DNA from 2 places in the Oceanisphaera sp. IT1-181 genome. Region 1 is predicted to be linked to the other one. Evidence: predicted binding sites of a transcription regulator. Region 1 holds the regulator's gene; the other holds the start of a gene.
What was found. Region 1 encodes LexA, which represses DNA repair genes until DNA is damaged. Its sites were predicted from a motif close to ANCTGTNTNNNNANACAGNT; they were not measured.
Positions count from the first base shown of each region.

Region 2: a site for LexA is predicted at 2,154-2,173, ahead of umuD (translesion error-prone DNA polymerase V autoproteolytic subunit). Genes of this name have one in related genera too.

Region 1 covers NZ_CP136856.1:3,284,248-3,287,612, reverse strand. The annotation lists gene R0134_RS14610 (chorismate--pyruvate lyase family protein) at 85-651, shown strand; gene ubiA (4-hydroxybenzoate octaprenyltransferase) at 741-1,568, shown strand; gene lexA (transcriptional repressor LexA) at 1,720-2,331, shown strand; gene coxB (cytochrome c oxidase subunit II) at 2,639-3,365, shown strand, end outside.
Region 2 covers NZ_CP136856.1:861,621-864,985, forward strand. The annotation lists gene R0134_RS03930 (ATP-binding protein) at 1-572, opposite strand, end outside; gene R0134_RS03935 (amidohydrolase family protein) at 750-1,871, opposite strand; gene umuD (translesion error-prone DNA polymerase V autoproteolytic subunit) at 2,190-2,615, shown strand; gene umuC (translesion error-prone DNA polymerase V subunit UmuC) at 2,612-3,365, shown strand, end outside.

The sequences.
Region 1 (3,365 bases):
AGCCGGTCAAGTGAATACGTGTTTTTCAGAATTAAAACTGTCATTAAGATCTTTATCTTATCCCCTCAGTATTAGGCAATACCCGTGAACGCTACCGTCGATGCCCATTGGCGCTGGCAGTTTGCCGACCCTGCTCAACCGGCTCCCAGTTCTAGTTCCAGCCTTAACCATTGGTTACAGGATACGGGTTCATTAACCGCTCGTTTACGCTTGCATTGTAAACAATTTCGGGTGTTATTACTGAATACCCGTGCGGACGTGCCGTTTACGCCAAGCCAAGCAAACTGGTTAGGTGAAACTCACGGCTATTGTCGCGAAGTCTTGCTGTTATGCGATGAGCAACCCTGGATTTATGCCAGCTCGCTGTATTCTAATTCTGCGCTGCAAGCCGTGCCTGCGCTCGGCGGCTTAGGGCCAAAAGCCTTGGGCGAATTATTGTTCGACCATCCCCAATTAATACGCAGTCAGTTTGAGTTTGCGCAGTTGACGGCACTTGAGTCGCAGCAGCTAGCACAGCAAGTTCATCCTTCTCCGCTTAATATACCTACCAGCCGAGCACTGTGGGCGCGTCGCTCGGTACTGGCCATTCCCCAGGCGAGCGTGTTAGTGAGCGAATTGTTTTTGCCCGCCGCGCGTTCTTACAGAGAGTAAATTTCATGACCAGCATCTCCACTTCACCTAAACCCGCTGGGCCTAACCCCAATGTGCCTACCCCGCCTCGACCTAAATGGCGTGCCTACATGGCACTGGCTCGGCTCGATAAACCCATAGGTACGCTGTTACTGCTTTGGCCGACCTTATGGGCCTTATGGATTGCCGGTGACGGGCGCCCGTCTTGGTGGCTACTGTTAGTGTTTATCGTGGGCGTGTTTTCGATGCGCTCGGCGGGGTGCGTGATCAATGATTATGCGGATCGCCATATTGATGGCCATGTGAAGCGTACCAATGGGCGGCCCTTGGTCACGGGTGAGCTTACGGAGCGCCAAGCACTCGGCTTTTTTTCCTTGTTGGTGGGGATTTCTTTCTTACTGGTGCTCACCACCAATAAACTGACCATTTTGCTGTCGGTGGCGGGCCTTGGCTGGGCGGCGCTGTATCCTTTTATGAAACGCTACACACACTTGCCGCAACTGTTTTTGGGCATTGCTTTTTCGTGGGCCATTCCCATGGCATTTGCCGCAGAAAGTAACAGCTTGCCGCTAGGGTTATGGCTGTTATTTGCCGCCAACCTAACGTGGACCATCGCCTACGACACCATGTATGCCATGGTGGACAGGGATGACGACTTGCAAATTGGCGTTAAATCCACCGCCATCTTATTTGGTCGCCGCGATAAGCTGATCGTCGGCGTATTGCAGTTACTGACGCTGATGCTCTTGGTGGCGGCCGGCCAATCGTTTGCCTTAGGCGCCTTCTTTTACTGGAGCTTATTAGGCGCGGCAGGCTTATTTGTGTTTCAACAGCGACTGATCCGCGACCGAGAGCGTGCGGCTTGTTTTCGAGCTTTCTTGAATAACAACTATGTGGGCATGCTGGTGTTTGTCGGCCTAGTACTGACGTTGCTCTAAGTACTGACCCTGCTTTAGGCGGTGATTAGCCGCAGATAACAGAGAATGATGGCCTGATTGAGGCTGAGGCCATGGGCGCAGGATTTTATGCTTGCTCTGTTGCGCATACTGGATATACTGACAGTTAACTGTATATAAAAACAGGTGCCTTATGAAAGCGCTCACGCTTCGCCAGTCTCAGGTACTGGACATTATTAAAGATCATATTCAGCAAACCGGTATGCCACCGACCCGTGCCGAAATTGCCGGTATCTTGGGGTTTAAATCCGCGAATGCCGCCGAAGAACACCTTAAAGCGTTGGCCAGAAAAGGTGTGATTACCATGATGCCGGGTACGTCTCGGGGGATTCGTCTGATTGAAGATGAGCCAGAAGAAACGGGCTTGCCACTGATTGGCCGCGTGGCCGCAGGCGAGCCAATTTTGGCGCAACAGCACATAGAAAGTCATTACCAGCTGGATCCCGCGCTGTTTCATCCGGCCGCCGACTTTTTGCTCCGTGTTCAAGGCATGAGCATGAAGAATATCGGCATCATGGATGGGGATCTACTGGCGGTACATAAGACGCAAGAAGTGCGCAATGGCCAAGTCGTGGTGGCGCGCTTAGACGATGAGGTGACGGTGAAGCGCTTTCAACGTAAGGGTAATAAGGTCAGCTTATTGCCGGAAAACGAAGAGCTGAGCCCCATCGAAATTGACTTGCGCAGCCAAGAGCTGATCATCGAAGGCTTAGCTGTGGGCGTGATCCGCAATTCAGACTTTTAAAAAATCACCTTATATTTTAGCGTGAGACTAGCTTAAGCTAGCTCACGCTTTTTTTGCTCTATTGCTGAGCCTATCGCCCGCTCAAGCCATATCTGCCTCTGTTCAGGGGCTTACTTTGAGCGCTTAGCCAACATCGGCATGCTGTTCTTATTTTATCTTCGCACAAAAATTCCGCACATATCGCTCAGCTATGCTTTACTTACTCCTAACGTCGGCATTGCAAGTACTGCATAAGAGTACGAGGCCGACTCGCATAATCACAGAACGTCAGAACGCCAATATTCAGGATGAAACTTGGGGGTGCGTAGTGAAGTCGATTCTGCTGCTGTTTTCTTTACTTATAACCCTGCCGCTACGAGCACAAACTCGTTTAAATATGACCCCCGGCGTGACTGATATCAGCCAAAAAGTGTATGGCCTGCACATGACCATATTACTGATCTGTGTGGTGATTGGGGTGATTGTGTTTGGCATTATGTTTTGGGCCATCATTCATCATCGCAAAGCCAAAGGGGCACAAGCCGCACAGTTTCACGAAAGTACTAAAGTAGAAATCATCTGGACTCTGATCCCCTTCGTTATCTTGGTAAGCATGGCTATTCCGGCTACTCACACCCTAATCGCCATGGAAGATGCCAGCCAATCAGATCTGACGGTGCAAGTTACGGCTTCTCAGTGGAAGTGGCATTACAGCTACTTTGAGAAAGATGTCGGCTTTTATAGTCGGATCGGTACTTTACCCGAACAAATTCAAGGCCAAGTAGCTAAAGGCGAGAACTATCTGCTGGAAGTAGATTGGCCGTTAGTGTTGCCCACTGATCGTAAAATCCGCTTTTTAATTACCTCTGATGATGTCATCCATTCTTGGTGGGTGCCGGCGTTTGCCATCAAAAAAGATGCGGTGCCCGGCTTTATTAACGAAGCCTGGACGCGCATTAACGAGCCGGGTATCTACCGTGGTCAATGCGCGGAATTATGCGGCAAAGACCATGGCTTTATGCCGATAGTGGTGGAAGCTAAAACCGGTGCCGAAT
Region 2 (3,365 bases), 1.1 Mb from region 1:
TTTATCGCTTCCGGCATGCCGCCGGTAAAGTAGTAATCGGTGAGTTTATCGAACAGTTTGGTATGTGCGGCGGCTGAGTTGGCTTGTTTTTCAAAGGCATTAATTAGCGCCGTCTCTCCGGAGGCCAGTAAAAATTCATGAAATGAGAGTGGCACAAGATTATGTTGCTCTACTTTACCAACCGGAAACGAGTTCAGTAAGCCAATGTTCGAACCACTGGCCACCACATACATATGGGGCGCTTGTTCGGCAAAATACTTAAGTGCGGTAACGGCTCTTTCGCATTCGCCAATTTCGTCTAAGATCAGCAGATCTTGAGTGGGATCAAAGGCCTCATTCGTTAGCAGCTCTATGTTGGATAACACGTCCGCTGGAGTGAGTGAACCCGCAAAGGCGGCGGCCATGTCTGGCGACTCAAGAAAGTCGATGCGTAGGACGCGTTGGAAATGGCGACCAAACAAGGTTTGTAGCAAGTAAGTCTTGCCCGTCTGGCGAGCGCCATCAATGAGCAAGGGTTTGCGTGATACTTTGTCTTTCCAAACCAGTAATTTGTCTAATAATAACCGCTGCATAATCTTTTCTCTGGGCTTAAACATCAACTCATTACACTTTAACGCGCCAATAAATGCAATAAACTACACTTTTACGCGCGAATAAATGTAATTCCGATGCTGGTAGTGCTCATTCAGTAACAAAAAAAGCGCTCACTTTTTCATGAGTGAGCGCTTTTTTGAAGGATACAAAGCGAGTCAGTCCGCAGACTTTGGTTTTTTCTGCGGCTTAAGATCTGTGTCTAACGGCTGAACTTTTTTCTCTTCATCTCGCTGCTGTTTTTGTTCGGGCTCTTGCTCAGGCGGTGCGTCTGGCTTGGCTGACTTAGGCAGTAACGCTAAAAAATTATCGTGGGCGATAGCGCTGGCCACATTGGTGGGCAATGCCTGCAATATCGGTTCGAAGCCTTGCATAGTCTTGCCTAAGTTGCCAAAGCGACCCACAACATCACTGCCGAGTACGAAGCGAGTGGGGTATTGTGTTAGCAATGCCAACCACTTCGGCCGTGGCTTGCCTTTTTCATCGAGCAAGTAGGGCTCTAGCAACGTCCAAGATAAATCTATGGTTAAGTTGTCATAGTCGGCCAACAGGCGCTTGAGTAAGGGTCGTAAAAAGTCTAATTCATCTTGATGACGATGCAGCTCTTTACTGGTACCCGCATGGGCCCAAATAAACTTAACATCAGGATTTTTACTGACCGCCTCTTCCAGCTCTTCTAAATACAGCGGGTTACGCTCACGCTTTGAGGTGACGTTGCTGTGAATAAGCACCGGCAAGTTGAACTCAGCTGCCACCTTATAGATTTTCATCATGGCTTCGCTATTGGCGCGCGGCGTATCGCCGTGCAGCAGCGCGGTGACGTCGTCGTGACGAGTAAACACTTCGCCAATGCCTTGCCAAAAGCCAGGGTTAAGCTCAAGCGCACGGCGCAAATGAGCGGCAGAATTTTTATCGGTGGCGTTAATGCCGGATAAAAAAGGAATAAAACGCTGCTGATCCTCAGGCGCCAGCGCTTGAATGGCATGCAATAACTCAAAATCAGTGGCGCTATACCAATACATGGCGGCGTCGTCACCCGCATAGTAACGAGGCTTTTGCGGTTCATCTTCTTGCCAAATTTTCGCCACCGGAATGCCCATAATGGCGGCACGGCGAATATCACCGTCGTCCATGGCGCTCAGCAATGCAGGCATGCCCTCAGACTCTTGAAAAAAATCGACGTAGTGCAGATGACCATCCACGTAGGCGCGGGCCTGAGCGAGCGGGCTGCTGAGTAATAAGGAGAGGCTCAGCGATGCATAAAGAGTAGTCCGTAACAAAATATTGCCTTTTTTAAGAATGACTTACTGATAAGAGCTCAGTAATACGTAAGAGTTCGCTTAACGCAGAGCGCTTGCTTGCGAGTTAGTCAGTAACTGACCTTAAAAGTATAAAAAGTCAGCATATTAGCCGACTTGAACGCGGCTTTCATCTTTTGGTGCTATCTGGATCTCATCTTGATCGATATGGGTTAACAGCTTGGCGCAGTCTCGCACTCACATTTATCCGCACTGAAACGCGTAAGCGCATTCCTTACTTGCGGTCTGAACTATCTAAAAATACACTGTTTATATATACAGTGTTGTGAGGTGACTAAGATGGCTGTTTTGTTAGGGAAAATAGAAGAAGGTATGCATCAAATACTGCCGTTGCTGCTGGATCGCGCTTCTTGTGGATTTCCGAGTCCGGCGCAAGATTATGTAGAGCAGGGCATAGACCTCAACGATTATTGCATTCGCCACCCCGCAGCCACGTATTTGGTGCGGGCCAGTGGTGATAGCATGATCAACGCTGGCATTTATCCCGGCGATTTATTAGTGGTGGATCGCAGTGTAGAGGCGCGCCATGGCCAGATTGTGATTGCCAGCGTGAACGGCGAAATGACCTGTAAGCGACTCGAGTTAAGGCCCATCGTTCGGCTGATGGCGGCTAATCCTGATTACGCGCCTATCGTACCGGGCGAGGGCGTCACGCTCGAAGTATTTGGCGTGGTCACCAATTTAGTACGCAAGTTAGCCCTATGAAACCGGTATTCGCGCTGGTGGATTGTAATAACTTTTATGCCTCCTGCGAGCGGCTATTTAGGCCAGATTTACTCGGCCGACCCATAGTGGTGCTCTCTAATAACGATGGCTGCGTGGTGGCGCGAAGTGCTGAGGCAAAGCTGCTCGGTATTAAAATGGGCGTGCCGTATTTTAAGATAAAAGATGAGTATCAGGCCATGGGCGGCGTGGTGTTCTCCAGCAATTACGCCTTGTACGCAGATATTTCTAGCCGCGTCATGCAAGTGCTAGAAATGCTCTCGCCCAAAGTCGAGGTGTACTCCATTGATGAAGCCTTTATTGATGTGAGCGGCATACAAAGTCTCACGCCGTTAAGCGTGTTTGGTGCCGAGCTACAAAGCACGGTGGCGCGCTGGGTAGGCATTAACGTGGGCGTAGGCATTGCACCCACCAAGACACTCGCCAAGCTGGCTAATTACGCGGCCAAACGTTGGCCAGCCACTGGGGGCGTGGTCGATCTGACCGAACCAGTGCGGCAAAAAAAGCTACTGCAGTTAGTGCCAGTGGAAGAGGTCTGGGGCATAGGCCGGCGTTTGGCCAAGCAACTGAATGCCATGGGTATTCATACCTCTTGGCAGTTAGCCCAAGCCAATAGCAAGGTGATCCGCCGCCAGTTTTCGGTGGTGGTGGAGCGCACCGTGTGTGAGCTGAATGGCGAGAGTTGTTTAGGGCTAGATGAAGGGCTTGGCCCCAAGCAGCAGTTGATCAGCT